3 regions of the Pseudomonas sp. GW821-FHT02H06 genome follow, and region 3 is predicted to be linked to each of the others. Evidence: riboswitches for the same ligand, from Rfam matches in the RefSeq annotation. Region 3 holds a riboswitch; each other region holds the start of a gene.

Region 1 (5,812 bases), on a different contig from region 3:
ATGCAGAAATACAAACCGGAGTGGAAGGCGGTGAAGCCGAGGTATTGAGGTTGGGGGTTATTACTTCTGCAGGATGATCGGTGTTTGGGATATCGCATTCGCGAGCAAGCTCGCTCCCACAAACACCATTCAGGCCGAAGATCCTTCAGCGCCTGAACTGGCCTCTTCCCGGCTAAAGCCAGTCCTACGAGACCGCGTCAAGCCAGTGAGGGACGCGTGACCTCACTGTAGGACCGGCTTCAGCCGGGAAGCCTTTGATCTGCTCTTGATCTTCATACCCAAAAGGCTCAAACACCGCCAAACGCGACTTGGGTGCAGGCTGAACGCAGGTCTCGCGCAGTGGGCCGAGCCGCATGGATGCGGCGAGAGCGCCGTCAGGGCATGGATGCCCGTTCGGCGCGGGCCCACGGAGCGAGACCGGAGTGAAGGAACCCTGACGAAGGAAGGGCCCAACCAGGAGCAGGCACCCTTGGTTACTTGGGGTGCTTTTCCAAGCAACTCGCCGAAGGCGAAACATTCTGCCCCCAGGCAGACGCTCTTGATCCTGGCGCCCTCAGCCTCAACACCTTAGCCCCGTCAAACGGATCAACCAACCAATGCCCCCGCACCCCAAAAACCTCACCCAATAGCTCCGGCGACAACACATCAAAGGGCGAACCCAACGCCACCAACCGCCCGCCGTCCATCACCGCCAGACGATCACACCCCAGCGCCTGATTCAAATCATGCAACGCCACCACCGTCGTCACCGGCAAATCCTGCACCAACCGCAAAATCGACAACTGCTGCTGAATATCCAGATGATTCGTCGGCTCATCCAGCAACAACACCTGCGGGCGCTGCGCCAAAGCCCGCGCAATATGCCCCCGCTGCTGCTCCCCACCCGACAACGTATGCCACGCCCGATGCCCCAAGTGCTGCAAACTCACATCCGCCAGCGCCTGCGCCACAATCCGGTCATCGTCCGCGCCCCACGGCGCCAGCGCCGACAGCCACGGCGTACGGCCCAACTCAACCGCCTGCAACAGACTGATCGAATCACCCGTCTGCGCGTGCTGCTCCACCACCGCCACCTGCCGCGCAATGTCCCGCCGACTCAGCGACGACAATCGCTGCCCGCCCAGGCGAACATCGCCCTGAGACGGCGACTGAATCCCCGCCAGCAACTTCAGCAGCGTCGACTTCCCCGAGCCATTGGGCCCGACAATCCCCAGGTTCTCCCCCGGCCGAATCGCCAGGCTCACCCCACTGAGCAGCGACGCGCCCTTGACCGAATAACTCAGGTCACTCCCTTCCAGCATGGTGCCGGGCACCTCCTGACGGGCGTTCATCGAGGACGATTCCCGCGGACCAGAATCATGGCAAAAACCGGCGCGCCCACCAGCGCCGTGATGACCCCGATCGGCAACACCTGACCCTTGATCAAGGTGCGCGACAGCACATCGGCGGCAATCATGAACAGCGCGCCAATCAGGGCGCTCAAGGGCAACAACCGGGCATGACGCACCCCGGCCATCAGGCGCACCGCGTGGGGAATCACCAGCCCGACGAAGCCGATGGAGCCGACGATCGACACCATCACCGCCGTCATCAGCGCGGCGGTGAGAATCAGCACGGCCTGCACCCGGCGTACCGGAATGCCCAGGGACGCCGCTGAATCGCTGCCAAAGGTGAACGCATCCAGCGCGCGCCGATGCCACAGGCACACCAGCAAGCCGAGCACCACGACCGGCACCGACAGCGCCACCGACGACCAGCGCACGCCGCTGAGATTGCCCAGCAACCAGAACATGATCCCGCGGGCCTGCTCGGCATTGGCCGACTTGGTGATCAGGAAGGAGGTCAGGGCATTGAAGAGCTGGGACCCGGCAATGCCCGCCAGGATGATCTGGCCGGCAGCGGTCTGGCCCCGAGAGGAGCGGGCGAGCAGGGCGACCAGCGCGAAGGCAGCAATCGCCCCGGCAAACGCGCCGGTGGACAGGGAGATCGTCCCGGCACCGATGCCGATGATCGCCACCAGCACCGCGCCGGTCGAAGCCCCGGCGGAAATGCCCAGCAAGTAGGGATCGGCCAGCGGGTTGCGCAGCAGCGATTGCAAGACCACGCCCGACACGGCGAGCCCTGCGCCGCAGGTGGCGGCCACGATGGCCCGGGTCAGGCGGTAATTCCAGACGATGCCCTCATCGATGGGGTCGAGGGGATAGCCTGTGGCCCACAGCTTGTTCGCCAGCACCTGAACGATCACCGGCAGGCTGATCGACGTCTCGCCGATCGCCACGCCCGCCAGCACCGCCAACGCCAGCAACGCGGTCGCCCAGGCGCCGTGGCCGAACATTCGGACGATGCTTGAGCGAGGAGTACGGAGCGAGGTCATTGGGGGTGAATGGCCTGGGCCAGTTGCTCGATGCCGTCGAACAGCCTGACGCTGGACTCCATGGCGCTGGCGTCCATGATCACGATGCGATTGTTTTTCACCGCATCCATATTCCGTGTGACCGGGTCCGAGCGGAGGAAGGCCAGCTTCTTCTCGTGATCGTCCGCCGGGAAGCGGCGGCGGTCCATGCGCGCGATGACCAGCACGGTCGGGTTGGCCTTGGCGATGGTTTCCCAGCCCACGGTCGGCCATTCCTCGTCAGAGTCGATGACGTTACGCATGCCGAGGGTGTCGAGCATGAAGTTGGGAATGCCCTTGCGTCCGGCCACGTACGGATCGACGTTGATGTCCGGGCTGGAAAACCAGAAGACCGCCGAGACGGGCGGGTTGGCATGGGCGTTCGCCTGCGCCACAGCCCGAGCCATTCGCGCCTGGTAATCCGCGATCAACTGCTCGCCACGGTCCTGCACGTCGAAAATCTGCGCCAGCTGCCGCAGGCTTTTGTACAGCGTGTCGATGCGGAAGGCTTCGAGGCGCGTGCCGTCGGCGCCGACCCGGTTGTTCTTGCCCTCGCAATCGGACGGCAGGATGTAGGTGGGGATGCCCAGGTCGCGGAACTGCTCGCGGGTGCCAACGGCGCCCTGTGGCCCGACCATCCACTCAAACTGCACCGGGACGAAATCCGGGCGTTTGCCGATCACCGATTCAAAACTCGGCGCGTTGTCGGCCAGACGCTCGATGCCGTCGTTGAGGGTTTGGTACTGCGGTAGAACGGGATTGAACCACAGCGACGTACCCACGACGTTCGGGCCCAGGCCGAGCGCATACAGCATCTCGGTGGCGGCCTGGCCAATGGTCACGGTTTTCTGCGGGACGTGGGTGAAGGTCAGCGCTTGGCCGCAGTTGTCCACGGTCAAGGGGTAAATCGTCGACGCTGCGAGGGCGGCAGTGGGCAAGGTCAGGGTGACAAGCAGGGCGGCGAGGCGGCGCAGCGGCATGAACAGCGATCTCCAGATAGCCTGAATGCTTGGCGAAGCAGGCGCTGGAAAGTCCATCCCGACAGACGCCCCGGAAAAAAGGGCGAGCTCATGGTGCGCGCACGGCACGCGAACGGGAGTCCTTCCCCGGACACCCCGCCGGTGAATGAATATGCTGGCCGGCAGGTCTCCTGACTGGCGCTTCATCGCCGTGCTTCGGCCTTCCCGGGGTGACCCAGTGGCAAACAGGAAGCAGGGCTCAGCGCCTACAGTTGCGGGGACAGTTCCCTTTCAGCGCGCAGCACGCGCCTGGGGATTCCCTATTAATTCCGAGCGGAAACCGGCGGCGGGGATACTAAACGATTCGGTGGGGAGAGGCGAATGCAGCGACAGTGTGCCGGAGATGTATTGACACCTCGCAGTAACTGGACGGACGCAACACCTGTGGGAGTGGGCTTGCTCACGAAGAGGCCAGCACATCCGCTAAATCTTCTGCGGCTGGAATGCAGTCTTCGCGAGCGAGCTCGCTCCCACAAGGTATGTGTTTGCAGCGCCATCGGCGTGAGCTCAACACCACCGGCTTAGAGCTTAAACGGCCAACCCACGATCTTCTTCGGCCGTGGCGTCGCATAGGTCCGCACTTTCGAGGTCTTCAACCCCAGACGCACCAGTGATTCCGCCAGTGCCACCGCAGCGGTCACGCCATCCACCACGGGCACGCCGGCGCGGTCACGGATGAGTTGATCCAGGCCGGCCATGCCGCCGCAGCCCAGGCAAATCACCTCGGCCTTGTCCCGATTCACCGCTTCGATGGCCTGCTCGACAATGGCCTCGACCGCACGCTCCGGCGATGCCTCCAGCTCCAGCACGCTCATGCCGCTGGCCCGCACCGATGCGCAGCGCTCGTACACCCCGGCCAGCTTCAGGCGGTCTTCGATCAGCGGCACGGTGCGGTCCAGTGTCGTCACAACGGCGTATTTGTGCCCCAACAACATCGCCAGGCTGGCCGCCGCTTCGGTGATGTCCACCACCGGCACATCGAGCAATTCCTGCAAACCCTCGCGGCCATGCTCGCCGTAGCCGGCTTGAATCACCGCGTCATAAGGCCCTTCGTAGGACATCACCCGGTCCATCACCGCGATGGCCGCCAGGTAGCTTTCGAAATTGCCTTCCACCGACTCGGCGCCGAAGCGCGGGGTCAGGCCGATGATCTCGGTGCCAGGCGAGGCCACGCTGCGGGCCTGCTCGGCAATGGTCTCGGTCATGGATTCGGTGGTGTTGACGTTGACGATCAGAATTCGCATGGACAGATCTCGCGCAGAAAACAAGGCCGGGCGTCTGGCCCGGCGTCGTTGCCCACGATATCAGTCTTTCATCGGCACGGGCGCCTGCAGGGCGATGAAGCCCTGATCGCGCATGGCCTGCCAGAAACCGTCAGGCACCTGTGCGTTAAGCGCGGTGACGTCCTCGATGATCCGCGAAGGGCGGCTGGCACCCGGAATCACCGCCGCCACCAGGGGGTTGGCAAGGACGAATTGCAGCGCTGCCGATTTGATGTCGACCTGGTACTGACGGGCGATCTCCTGAATGTGCGCCACCTTGTCGAGCATCGCTGGCGACGCTTCCTGGTACTCGAAATGCTTGCCGCCCACCAACACGCCGGAGCTGTAAGGCCCGCCGACGACGAATTCGGCGTTGTGCTGACGGGCCTTGTCGAACAGCCGTTGCAGCGGTTGGTCGTGATCGAGCAGCGAATAACGGCCGGCGAGCAGGAAACCATCGGGCTGGGCTTCTTCCAGATCCAGCGTCAGTTCGCACGGCTCGACGCGGTTGACGCCCAGGCCCCAGGCCTTGATCACGCCTTCTTCGCGCAGGCGGGTGAGGGCGCGGAAAGCGCCAGTGCGGGCGATATTGAAATGCTCGATCCAGGCATCGCCGTGGGCGTCCTGCGCGACGTCGTGGACAAACACGATATCCAGACGATCAGTGTTCAACCGCTCCAGGCTCGCTTCAATGGAACGCAGCGTGGCGTCGGCGGAATAATCGGTGACGATCTTGTTTTTCAGGCCTTCGGCGAACGGGCCGCTGCGGGTCTCGGTATCGATCTCGTCGGAAATCAGCCGGCCGACTTTGGTGCTCAGGGTGTATTGGTCGCGTGGGACGCCGGCGAGGGCCTTGCCCAGGCGCTGCTCGGATAAGCCGGCGCCGTAGATGGGCGCCGTGTCGAAATAGCGAATGCCCTGGTCCCAGGCGGATTGAACGGTGGCCGCTGCTTCCTCCTCGTCGATGGTGCGGAACATGTTGCCCAGCGGTGCGGAGCCGAAGCCGAGGCGGCCGATGATCTTGTCGTGCAGACTCATGGAAGATGTCCTGTGCGGTGGGGCGTGTTGGATGTCGCGCGGTTCATGGCCCGGATCGAGCACGATGAAACCGGCGAAGCTTCTTTACTGACTGTTGATTG
Region 2 (5,812 bases), on a different contig from region 3:
CCGATGGCCGAACTGCTCGATCAAGGCATCGGCCTGTTCGATCATCTGGAGCAGTACGAACTGGTGTGCCTCGATGACCTTCAGGCGGTGGTCGGCAAGCCTGAATGGGAAGAGGCGTTGTTCCACCTGTTCAACCGGCTGCGCGACAGTGGCCGACGCTTGCTCATCGCCGCTTCATGCTCGCCCCGAGAGCTGCCGGTCAAGCTGGCGGACCTGAAATCACGGCTGACCATGGCGCTGGTGTTCCAGATGCGCCTGTTGTCCGACGAAGAAAAACTCCGCGCCCTGCAATTGCGCGCGTCCCGCCGCGGGCTGCACCTTACCGACGAAGTGGGGCATTTCATCCTCACCCGCGGCAAGCGCAGCATGAGTGCGCTGTTCGACCTGCTTGAACAGCTCGATCAAGCCTCACTGCAGGCCCAGCGCAAGCTGACCATTCCGTTCCTGAAAGAAACCCTCGGTTGGTAAGCGCGTCCGTGGTCGATCAGGCTTTGGTCCTGCAAACTGCCGCGGCCCTGCGCCATGCCACACGCATCCTGATCATCACCGGTGCTGGCCTTTCGGCGGATTCGGGTTTGCCGACCTATCGCGGTGTCGGTGGTCTGTACAACGGCGAGACCGACGACGGCCTGCCGATCGAAATGGCGTTGTCCGGCCCGATGCTGCGTCGTGATCCGGCGCTGTGCTGGAAATACATTGCACAATTGGGCAGCGCTTGCCTGGGCGGACGTCCCAATGCGGCGCACTATGCCATCGCCGAATTGCAGCGGCGCAAGCCGGAATGCTGGGTGTTGACGCAAAACGTCGACGGCTATCATCGCGCTGCGGGCAGTCCGCCAGAACGCCTGATCGAAATTCATGGCCAGTTGGCGCCGCTCTACTGTCAATCTTGTGGCGCCGAGGATCCGCTGTTGAGCGAGCGCCTCAACCGACCACTGCCACCGCTGTGCGCCCGCTGTACTGGCGTTTTGAGGCCATCGGTGGTGTTGTTTGAGGAGATGTTGCCAGAGTTGGCACTGAACGTGCTTCAGGAAGAGATGGCAAAAGGCTTTGACGCTGTGCTCAGCATCGGAACCACCGCCAGCTTCCCATACATTCATGAGCCCATGCTGCGCGCTCGGGTGACGGGAGGCTTTACTGCCGAGATAAACCCTTCGCCGACCGATCATTCCGCGCACATGGATGCGTTTCTGAGGTGTAGAGCCTTAGAAGTGATGGACGACATCGTAAGTCACATTTGTTTCGATTGAATTTGCAAATGGGTACGATTGAAGGCATAGTCTCGGCTTCTTTACACTTCAGCCACGGTCGTGCACATGCTAAACCGCTTCGCACCCCTCGTGCCTCTCGCACTCGTAACGCTGTTGTTCGGCTGTGCGGCCCAGATGCCGACGTCGCAACAACAGTCGCAAAGCCCCCAGTTCCGGGACTCTGCCACCGCTCAATCCGCCAGCAAGCGTGCCGATTACGCATCCTCCGTACTGGATGACGAAGTCGCCACCGAAGACGAGCTCGCTCAATTTGCCGATAACAAGCCGTACCGCCTGCCGGTTCTGGCTGACAGCATCCTCGAGCGCGGCAAATCCCTGATAGGCACTCGCTATCGGTTCGGCGGCACGTCGACCACCTCTGGTTTCGACTGCAGCGGTTTCATCGGTTATCTCTTCCGCGAAGAGGCGGGCATGAGCCTGCCGCGTTCCTCCCGCGAAATGATCAACATCGATGCCCCTCTCGTTAAACGCAATGACCTCAAGCCAGGCGACCTGCTGTTCTTCAGCACTGCCGGCCGTGGTCGTGTCAGCCATGCGGGCATCTACCTGGGCGATGATCAATTCATCCACTCCAGCAGCCGCCGCAGCGGTGGTGTCCGCGTCGACAGCCTCGACGATGCCTACTGGGCCAAGACGTTCATCGAAGCCAAACGCGCGCTGGCGATGGCACCTTCAACGGTACCTGCAACCACTACCGCGATGAGCTCGACTACAATCAAGCGCCAAACCCGTTAATTCCGGGCGCGCAAAGGGCTAACCCCTCTTGCGCGCGACCCCGGCCCTCGGCAAAGTAAGCTGCATCCCGCACAGGTTGTCGTGTTTATGTCGTTAACGGTTCGCCTGATCGTCGCCTCTCTGGCTGTGCTGCTGGCCGCATGTTCCAGCACTCCACCGCCTGCTCCACGCAAGGTCGTCTACCGGCCAGTGGTCTCCGCTCCTCCCCAGTTTTCTTCACCGCTCGCCGACGACGTCCTGTTGCGCGCGATCGGCCTCGTTGGCACGCCCTATCGCTGGGGCGGCAACACGCCTGATTCGGGTTTCGATTGCAGTGGCCTGATCGGCTATGTCTACCACGACGCCGCCGGTATCACTTTGCCGCGATCGACGCGGGAAATGATCACGCTGCGCGGCCCGGACATCGACCGCAGCCAGTTGCAGACCGGTGACCTGGTGTTCTTCGCGACGGGCGGCGGCTCCCACGTCAGCCATGCCGGCATCTACGTCGGGGAAGGGCGATTCGTTCACGCGCCGGCCACCGGCGGCACGGTCAAACTCGACAGCCTGGACAAGCCTTATTGGCAAAAGGCCTGGCTGAATGCCAAGCGCGTTATCCAGCCATCGAATCTTGCCAGGCAATAGTCGTTTTTGAGGCAACGTGTTCATGGGCTGCTGCAGGAACACCTGTGCATTCCAGGGTGAAATCCCGTAAACCCGTGGGCGCTCTGCCCACGGTTCGATTGACGCTCCCCAGTCAACCCTCTAACCTTCGCGCCATGTTTCAGGTGCCCGGGACCTTGTTGGTCCACAGGGTGAAACAGGGAAGCCGGTGCGATTGCTCGTGCGATCAATTCCGGCGCTGCCTCCGCAACGGTAAATGAGTCAAGGCCACGCACAATGCCACTGTGTTCGCTGAACATGGGAAGGCGCCTGGCCTGCCACGGTTGTGGCAACTCATGAGTCCGGAGACCGGCCTGATCCATCGAACAGCATCACGGAGGGCGATGCTCTGCTGCAGGCCGGGCCATGTCCGGTGCCTGCTGACAGTCTTTGCCTGTGCCCTCCGTTTGCCACACCTGCCCTCAAGCGGAGAGCTGAGATGAGCGAATCCCCCGAACGTGACGAACGCCACCTGGCGCGCATGCTGCGCAAAAAGGCGGTGATGGACGAGCGCATTTCCAGCGCGCCAAATGAATGCGGATTGCTGCTGGTCCTGACCGGCAACGGCAAAGGCAAAAGCAGCTCGGCGTTCGGCATGCTTGCCCGCGCCATGGGCCACGGCATGCAGTGCGGCGTCGTGCAGTTCATCAAAGGCCGCCACAGCACCGGCGAAGAGCTGTTCTTCCGCCGCTTTCCCGAACAAGTGCGTTACCACGTGATGGGCGAGGGCTTCACCTGGGAAACCCAGGACCGCCAGCGTGACATTGCCGCGGCCGAAGCCGCCTGGGCCGTGACCCGGGAAATGCTCAAGGAGGCCTCTATCGGCATGGTCGTGCTTGATGAGCTGAACATTGCCCTCAAGCACGGCTATCTGGACCTGGAGCAGGTGCTGAGCGATTTGCAGGCACGCCCGCCGATGCAGCACGTGATCGTCACCGGTCGCGGGGCGAAACAGGAACTGATCGACCTCTCCGACACCGTTTCCGATATCGGCGTGGTCAAGCATGCCTTTCAAGCCGGCATCAAGGCGCAGAAAGGCATCGAACTGTGAGTGAGCGCCAGCCCCGGCACTGCCCGGCAGTATTGATCGCCGCGCCTGCGTCCGGTCAGGGCAAAACCACCGTCACCGCCGCACTGGCCCGTCTGCATCGCAATCAGGGGCGCAAGGTGCGCGTGTTCAAATGCGGGCCGGACTTTCTCGACCCGATGATTCTCGAACGCGCCAGCGGCCATCCGGTGTACCAACTGGACATGTGGATGATCGGCGAGGCCGAAAGTCGGCGCCTGTTGTGGGAAGCCGCCGCCGACGCCGACCTGATCCTCATCGAAGGCGTCATGGGCTTGTTCGACGGTACGCCCTCCAGCGCAGACCTGGCCCGGCGCTTCGGCGTTCCGGTCCTCGGGGTTATTGACGGCACGGCCATGGCCCAGACCTTCGGCGCACTGGCGTTGGGATTGGCGCGCTATCAGCCGGACCTGCCATTTGCCGGCGTGCTGGCCAATCGCGTCGGCACGGTGCGCCATGCGCAGTTGCTCGAAGGCAGCCTGACCGAAGGCCTGCGCTGGTACGGCGCGCTGTCCCGTGAAACCGGCATTGAGCTGCCCAGCCGGCACCTCGGCCTGGTGCAGGCCAGCGAATTGAATGACCTGGACATGCGCCTTGACGCCGCGGCCACCGCGCTGGCCAGCACCTGCGACGCCACGTTGCCACCGTCCGTGACCTTTACCGCGCCGGAATTCGTGCCGGCCGAACCGCTGCTGGCCGGCGTGAAAATCGCCATCGCCCACGACGAAGCGTTCGCGTTTTTCTACGGCGCCAGCCTCGACCTGCTACGGGAGATGGGCGCCGAACTGTCGTTCTTTTCGCCGATCCGCGACCGCGAACTGCCCGACGCCGACAGCCTGTATCTGCCGGGCGGTTACCCGGAACTGCATCACACGGCGCTGGCGGAAAACCACAGCATGCTGGCCGCGATTCGCGCGCACCACGCCGCCGGCAAACCCTTGCTCGCCGAATGCGGCGGGATGTTGTATTTACTCGATGCCCTGACCGATGTCGACGGCCAGCGCGCCGAAGGGGTGGGCTTGCTCAAGGGGGAAGCCGTGATGCAAAAGCGTCTGGCCGCCCTGGCCCTGCAATCGGTCGAACTGCCGGAAGGCATCCTGCGTGGCCACACCTATCACCACTCCCTGACCAGCACCGAGCTGACCCCCATCGCCCGCGGCCTCAGCCCCAATGGCGGGCGCGGCGCCGAAGCGGTGTACCGCGAAGGGCGCATGACTGCGTCGTATGTCCACTTTTACTTTCCCTCGAATCCCCAGGCGATGGCGGCGCTGTTTTTGCCATGAGCCCATCTAATTCAACCGCCGCATTCTGTGGGAGCGAGCCTGCTCGCGAAGTGGGCGCGTCCGATCCCACTCCTTTTCTGAAAAACCGCTTTCGCGAGCAAGCTCACTCCTACATGGGGCGCATCGCAGGTGATTGCTGTGTTTCACGCGCGGGACAGGCGAGCCATGACTGAACACACCTTCACTGACCCCGAACGCGCCGCCGTTTACCGCGCCATCGCCGAGCGTCGCGACATGCGTCACTTCTGCGGGGGCACCGTCGCGCCGGAGTTGCTGGCCCGTCTGCTCGAAGCCGCCCACCACGCGCCGAGCGTCGGTTTGATGCAGCCGTGGCGTTTCCTGCGCATCACCGATCCGGCCTTGCGCACGCAGATTCAGGCGCAGGTGGAGGAGGAACGCATTCGCACCGCCGAAGCCTTGGGCGAGCGGTCCGACGATTTCATGAAGCTGAAGGTCGAGGGCATCAGCGACTGCGCCGAGGTATTGGTCGCTGCGTTGATGGACGACCGCGACAAACACATCTTCGGCCGCCGGACCCTGCCGGAAATGGACATGGCGTCGTTGTCTTGCGCGATCCAGAACCTCTGGCTGGCGGCCCGTGCCGAGGGCCTGGGCATGGGCTGGGTGTCGCTGTTCGATCCCCAGGCCCTGGCGGATCTGCTGAAGATGCCAACCGGTTCAAAACCCCTGGCGATCCTGTGCCTCGGCCCGGTCAAGGAATTTTACCCGGCGCCGATGCTGGTGCTGGAGGGCTGGGCGCAGCCGCGCGCGTTGCAAGAGTTGGTCTACGAGAACACATGGGGAGTGATTGCATG
Region 3 (5,812 bases):
GATCAGCACCAGGTGGGTTTCCCGAGCTTCGTCTGGCTTCCAGGCGCGGTCGAAATGCTTGTCGAAACGCGTGCCGACGCCTTGCACCAACAAGCGCATGGGTTTGCCGGGAATGGCGGCGAAGCCTTTGACACGCAGGATGCCGTGCTGGACGACGGCCTGGGTCAGCGCGTCGAGCAACAGCGATTCGTCGGCCTGGGGCAGCGTGATGGAAATCGAGTCGAAGGCGTCATGGTCGTGATCATCATGATCGTCGCCTTCGTGGTGATCGTGGTGGGTCTTGCGCCCGTCGATGTGCAGCTCGGATTCGGCGCCCAGGCCCAGCAATACGCTGATCGGCAGCTGGCCCCGGTTCGCTTCGACGATCTTCACCGCCGGCGGCAGTTCTTCGGCGACTTCGGCACGCACGGCGGCGAGAGCATCCGCGTCGAGCATGTCGGCCTTGTTCAGCACGACGAGATCGGCGCTGGCCAGTTGGTCGGCGAACAGTTCGTGCAGCGGCGATTCGTGATCCAGGTTCGGGTCAAGCTTGCGCTGGGCGTCGACTTGGTCCGGGAACGCGGCGAAGGTGCCCGCGAGCACGGCCGGGCTGTCGACCACGGTGATCACGGCGTCGACGGTGCAGGCGTTGCGAATTTCCGGCCACTGGAAGGCTTGAACCAGCGGTTTCGGCAGGGCCAGGCCCGAGGTTTCGATGAGGATGTGATCGAGGTCGCCGCGACGGGCGACCAGTTCCTGCATCACCGGAAAGAACTCTTCCTGAACAGTGCAGCACAGGCAGCCGTTGGCCAGCTCGTACACACGACCGACGGCTTCTTCTTCGGTGCAGCCGATGGTGCATTGCTTGAGGATGTCGCCGTCGATGCCCAGTTCGCCGAACTCATTGACGATGACGGCGATGCGCCGGCCTTCGGCGTTGTCGAGCATGTGCCGCAACAAGGTGGTTTTGCCCGAGCCGAGAAAGCCGGTGACGATGGTGACAGGGAGTTTGGCCAGTGTTTTCATCGGTTGCCCTCAGGCGTGCGGCGGGGCAACGAGGACGAAAACAGCGCAGGCCGGTGGAAGCAGGCGCGCGGTTAAATTCGCCACCGGATCACCCCGCCCGGTTGTAGTGGAATTCCTCGGCCGCTTGCAGGCGGTCCGATTCGAGGCAGGTCTCCTGGCTCACGGCGGCCGGTCGCTGACAGGCATCATCAGGCGACTGGCATTCATTGCGCCTTCCCGCTCGCGCAGTGGCTGTGCAATGAAGCTGTCCGTTTACAGTTGCGGGGGCAGCTGCGGCTTGAAACCGCATTCCCTTCTTAGCGCCGGTGGCCTTGGTAGTTGATAAAGGCGCCCGGCGAACCTCAAGTGCGCAAGGCTACGCAGTGACTGGAGGCCGGTCAATCGTGCTTTGCAATGAGTGCCGCGCCAATTGACGCACCGATCGCTGCATTGATTGACGCATCGGCTGAAGGGCCGATTGACGAGCCAAACAGCCCGTGGTCTGCTACACACCTTGTTACGGGTGCCCTTCACAGGGTGAAACGGGAAACCGGTGCGTACAGACCTTCGGGTGTGTATCAGTCCGGTGCTGCCCCCGCAACGGTAAGCGAGTGAAGAGTCAGATCCACTGTGTCGGCATCGATATGGGAAGGCGATTCTTGAAGGCACGTCGGCTGTAACGGCTGATGCATGTGCCCCTCGCGAGCCCGGAGACCGGCCCGATAACGCACCATAACAACCCGCGGTGGGCGGGCGCTGTTGATCACTGCCGGCCTTCGTCTGCGGTGTCTTCGCGCCTTTCCGTCCGCTGAATCCACTTCAGAGGGAAGCGCCATGTCCATCAGCACACCCCGCCAGACGTCCGGCACCAGCACAAACACCACAACAGCCGTGACCGCCACCCAAAGCCAGCGCCTTGTCGCCGCCGTCAGCGCGATGTTTCTCGGTGCGTTTCTAGTGTACTTCGCCGGTTTCTCCCACATCGATGCGGTGCACAACGCGGCACACGACACCCGTCACAGCTCCGCCTTCCCGTGCCATTGAGACCCGCCGCCATGTTCAAGCGAATTGCGCAAACGGCCGGGTTCACCGGACTGCTCGCCGCCCTGCTGTTGACACTGCTCCAAAGCTTCTCGGTGGCGCCACTGATCCTGCAGGCGGAGACCTACGAAAAGGCCCCGGCTGCCGAGATGCACGAGCACGCCGAGGGTGCGATGGCCGGCCACGTCCATGACGCCGAAGCCTGGGAGCCGGAAGACGGCTGGCAGCGCGTGCTGTCCACCACCGGCGGCAATCTGGTGGTCGCGGTCGGCTTCGCCCTGATGCTGGCGGCGCTGTACACCCTGCGTACGCCGACCAGTGCCCGCGAAGGCGTGCTGTGGGGGTTGGCCGGTTATGCGGTGTTCGTGCTGGCGCCCACTCTTGGTTTGCCGCCCGAGCTGCCCGGCACTGTCGCGGCGGATCTGACCCAACGGCAGATCTGGTGGGTCGGCACCGCCGCCTCCACGGCTGCAGGCCTGGCATTGATAGTGTTTGCACGGCACTGGGTGTTGAAGGCCTTGGGCGCGGTGATCCTGGTGGTGCCGCATATCGTCGGCGCGCCGCAACCGGCGGTGCATTTGGCACTGGCGCCGGAAGCCCTTGAAGCGCAATTCAAGATCGCGTCGCTGCTGACCAATGCGGTTTTCTGGATTGCCCTGGGCTGGATCAGCGCTTGGTTGTTTCGGCGCAATGAAGCGACCGAGACGCACGTCGGTTTGAAGCCTGCTCTGTGAATGAAGTGCGCGATCGGCCGCTGTGGGTGGTCGGTCTGGGCTGCCAGCGCGGCTGTTCGGCGTTGGAGCTTCGACAGTTGATGGAGGATGGGTTGCGGGAGGGTCGTCTTGAGCTGAAAGACGTTGCCGCCCTCGCCTCCATTGACGGCAAGTCGGCTGAGGTAGGGCTGCTGGAACTGGGTCATGAGCTGGGGCTGACGATCGGGTTTTTCAGCGCGGATGATCTGGCGGCTTACGAGGCACAGCTGACTTACCGTTCGGACATCGCCTTCGAACGCACCGGCTGCTACGGCGTGGCAGAAAGCGCGGCGCTGGCGATGGTGACACGGTTGACCGGCGCGCCCGCGACCTTGGTCATCCCCCGCCGAAAAAGCCCCCACGGGACCTTTGCTCTGGCAACCGCAATCTTGTAGGACCGGCCAACCCTTGTAGGACCGGCTTTAGCCGGGAAGACGTCAGTAGTCACACCGCAGATTTTGATGGTGTGCCCTAGGGCCCCTTCCCGGCTAAAGCCAGTCCTACAAAGTCAGACCGAGTGCGCTCAGGGAGAATGCATCCGACGAGCCACTGCTCAAATGAACTCCAATCAGGACACCCCATGACTGTTTTTTTCATCGGCGCCGGCCCCGGCGATCCGGACCTGATCACTGTCAAAGGCCAGCGGCTGATCCGCTCCTGCCCGGTGATCATCTACGCCGGTTCCCTGGTGCCTGAAGCAGTGCTGGAAGGTCATCAGGCGATCCAGGTCACCAACAGCGCTCCATTGCACCTTCAGCAGATCATCGAGCTGATGAAATCCGCTCATGCACAGGGCCAGGACGTGGCGCGTGTGCATTCCGGCGATCCGAGCCTGTATGGCGCGGTCGGCGAACAAATCCGCTGCCTGCGCGAGCTGCAGATCCCCTTCGAAATCATCCCCGGCGTCACCGCCACCGCCGCCTGCGCCGCGTTGCTCGGGACAGAGCTGACGCTGCCGGACATCTCCCAGAGCGTGATCCTGACCCGCTACGCCGACAAAACCGACATGCCCGAAGGCGAAAGCCTGGGCGATCTGGCACGGCACCGGGCAACCATGGCGATCCATCTGGGGGTCAATAACCTCGGCAAGATCGTCGCCGAGCTGACGCCGCACTATGGCGCCGACTGCCCCATCGCCGTAGTGCATCGCGCCAGCTGGCCCGATCAGGATTGGGTCACCGGCACACTGGCAGATATCGAGGAGAAGGTGCGGATCAAGGGATTTCGTCGCACCGCGCTGATCCTGGTGGGTCGGGTACTGGGCAACGACGTGTTCAGCGAGTCATCGCTGTATCGCGCGGGCCATGCCCATGTGTTCAGGCCCTAGCGTGCGCCTCTAGACCTTGGCGAGCGCCCACAAAAAAGCCCCGAACTCGTCGGGGCTTGCCTGCAACACCATACTTCCTGGAATCACACGTTGACTCAGTAGTACGCGTTTTCTTTCTGGGTGTGGTCGGTCACGTCACGCACACCGGTCAGCTCGGGGATGCGCTCCAGCAATGTGCGCTCGATGCCTTCCTTGAGCGTCACATCTGCCTGACCGCAACCCTGGCAACCACCGCCGAACTGCAGAATGGCGACATTTGCCTCATCTTCTTCCACCACCTCGATCAAGGTCACCTGGCCGCCGTGACTGGCGAGACCCGGGTTGATCTCGGTCTGCAGGTAGTAATTGATACGCTCGTTGATCGGGCTGTCGGCGTTGACCATCGGCACTTTGGCGTTTGGCGCCTTGATGGTCAGTTGACCACCCATGCGGTCAGTCGCGTAATCGACAACGGCGTCGTCCAGAAACGCTTCGCTGAACGCGTCGATCCAGGCGGTGAAACTTTTCAGGCCGATGGCCGTGTCTTCAGGTTTCTCTTCGCCCGGCTTGCAGTAGGCAATGCAGGTTTCAGCGTATTGGGTGCCAGGCTGGGTAATAAACACGCGGATGCCGATGCCGGGGGTGTTCTGCTTTTCCAGCAGATCGGCCAGGTAATCGTGGGCGGCATCAGTAATCGTAATAGCGGTCATGAAAATTCCTCGCAGACGTGGGGCGCAGTTTACGCCAATCAACTGCGCCTGACAAAGCCCTAGTGTTTTAGTCAGGTAAGCGGTTCGCCTCGACTAAAAACCCGTCATGACAGAGCTGCTTCCTTGCTCGCCCTTCTCTGATCCAGCCAGCCCTTCATGCGTCGGTACAGGCCCTTCTCAATCCACTCATAACTGAGCCACGCCCCCAGGGCGATGACCGGAACACAGACGGCGAACACCACATACGGATTAACGCCATAACGTTCGCTCACCAGCCAGCCCGCGTACAGCACCAGCACGTGGAGCAAATACACCGAATACGAGCAATCGCCCATGACTTTGAGAAGGCGGTAGTTGCGCAGATAGGGTTCGAGGGAGATGCACGCCACCACGATCACCGCGCTCGGCAGGCCCCAGTTGATGATGCGAGGCGCCGGTTGCAGGTGGTCGATGGTGAACAGCGCGGCGCCGATCGCGATCAATGGCAACCACAACCGCTCGCTGATCCAGCCCCGGCGATACATCACGCCGACGAAAATGCCGAGCAGGAATTCGTAAACGATGTCATTGGCGTAGAACCGGCTGACCAGCCCCGACCGACCCAGCACATCGGTAATGGCGAACAGCGCCGCCGCCAGGATCAACGGGCGCAGCCGTTGCTGAAACAGAAAAACCATCGAAAACAGCACGTAGAACAGCATCTCGTAGTTCAGCGTCCAGCCCACGTTGAGAGTGGGATAGAGGCCGTAACCGCCGGGATTTTCCGAAGGGATGAACAGCAGCGACAGCACGAAGCTCTGCCAGTCGACCACCTGGTGGGGCAGCAGCGGTTGGGCGACCACGACCAGAAGACCCATCACCAAGGTGTACAGCCAGTACGCCGGGACGATACGAATAACCCGGTTGAGCATGAAACGGCCGGCGGGGATGTCCTTGTCCACGGTTGACAGGTAGATGACCAGACCGCTGATGACAAAAAAAATGTCGACGCCGACCGCGCCTTTTTCAGTGAAAAAGCG

What was found. A riboswitch is a leader RNA that binds a small molecule or an ion and turns the genes downstream of it on or off. The one in region 3 is predicted to bind cobalamin.
Region 1: another riboswitch for cobalamin. It lies ahead of AC07VF_RS23135 (ABC transporter substrate-binding protein); the one in region 3 lies ahead of AC07VF_RS03215 (CbtB domain-containing protein).
Region 2: another riboswitch for cobalamin. It lies ahead of cobO (cob(I)yrinic acid a,c-diamide adenosyltransferase); the one in region 3 lies ahead of AC07VF_RS03215 (CbtB domain-containing protein).

Annotation. Positions count from the first base shown of each region.
Region 1 covers NZ_JBWKVD010000019.1:39,300-45,111, forward strand. The annotation lists gene AC07VF_RS23120 (glucarate dehydratase family protein) at 1-48, shown strand, start outside; partial or broken gene AC07VF_RS23125 (ABC transporter ATP-binding protein) at 549-1,331, opposite strand; gene AC07VF_RS23130 (FecCD family ABC transporter permease) at 1,328-2,335, opposite strand; gene AC07VF_RS23135 (ABC transporter substrate-binding protein) at 2,371-3,372, opposite strand; cobalamin riboswitch at 3,516-3,711, opposite strand; gene AC07VF_RS23140 (aspartate/glutamate racemase family protein) at 3,933-4,655, opposite strand; gene AC07VF_RS23145 (aldo/keto reductase) at 4,716-5,711, opposite strand.
Region 2 covers NZ_JBWKVD010000001.1:170,501-176,312, reverse strand. The annotation lists gene hda (DnaA regulatory inactivator Hda) at 1-468, shown strand, start outside; gene AC07VF_RS00855 (NAD-dependent deacylase) at 477-1,250, shown strand; gene AC07VF_RS00850 (C40 family peptidase) at 1,317-2,006, shown strand; gene AC07VF_RS00845 (C40 family peptidase) at 2,094-2,630, shown strand; cobalamin riboswitch at 2,755-2,980, shown strand; gene cobO (cob(I)yrinic acid a,c-diamide adenosyltransferase) at 3,088-3,699, shown strand; gene AC07VF_RS00835 (cobyrinic acid a,c-diamide synthase CobB) at 3,696-4,997, shown strand; gene bluB (5,6-dimethylbenzimidazole synthase) at 5,163-5,812, shown strand, end outside; gene cbiB (adenosylcobinamide-phosphate synthase CbiB) at 5,810-5,812, shown strand, end outside.
Region 3 covers NZ_JBWKVD010000002.1:22,363-28,174, reverse strand. The annotation lists gene cobW (cobalamin biosynthesis protein CobW) at 1-1,005, opposite strand, end outside; cobalamin riboswitch at 1,133-1,364, opposite strand; cobalamin riboswitch at 1,489-1,721, shown strand; gene AC07VF_RS03215 (CbtB domain-containing protein) at 1,819-2,028, shown strand; gene AC07VF_RS03210 (CbtA family protein) at 2,040-2,759, shown strand; gene AC07VF_RS03205 (cobalamin biosynthesis protein) at 2,756-3,172, shown strand; gene cobM (precorrin-4 C(11)-methyltransferase) at 3,358-4,104, shown strand; gene nfuA (Fe-S biogenesis protein NfuA) at 4,200-4,793, opposite strand; gene AC07VF_RS03190 (acyltransferase family protein) at 4,898-5,812, opposite strand, start outside.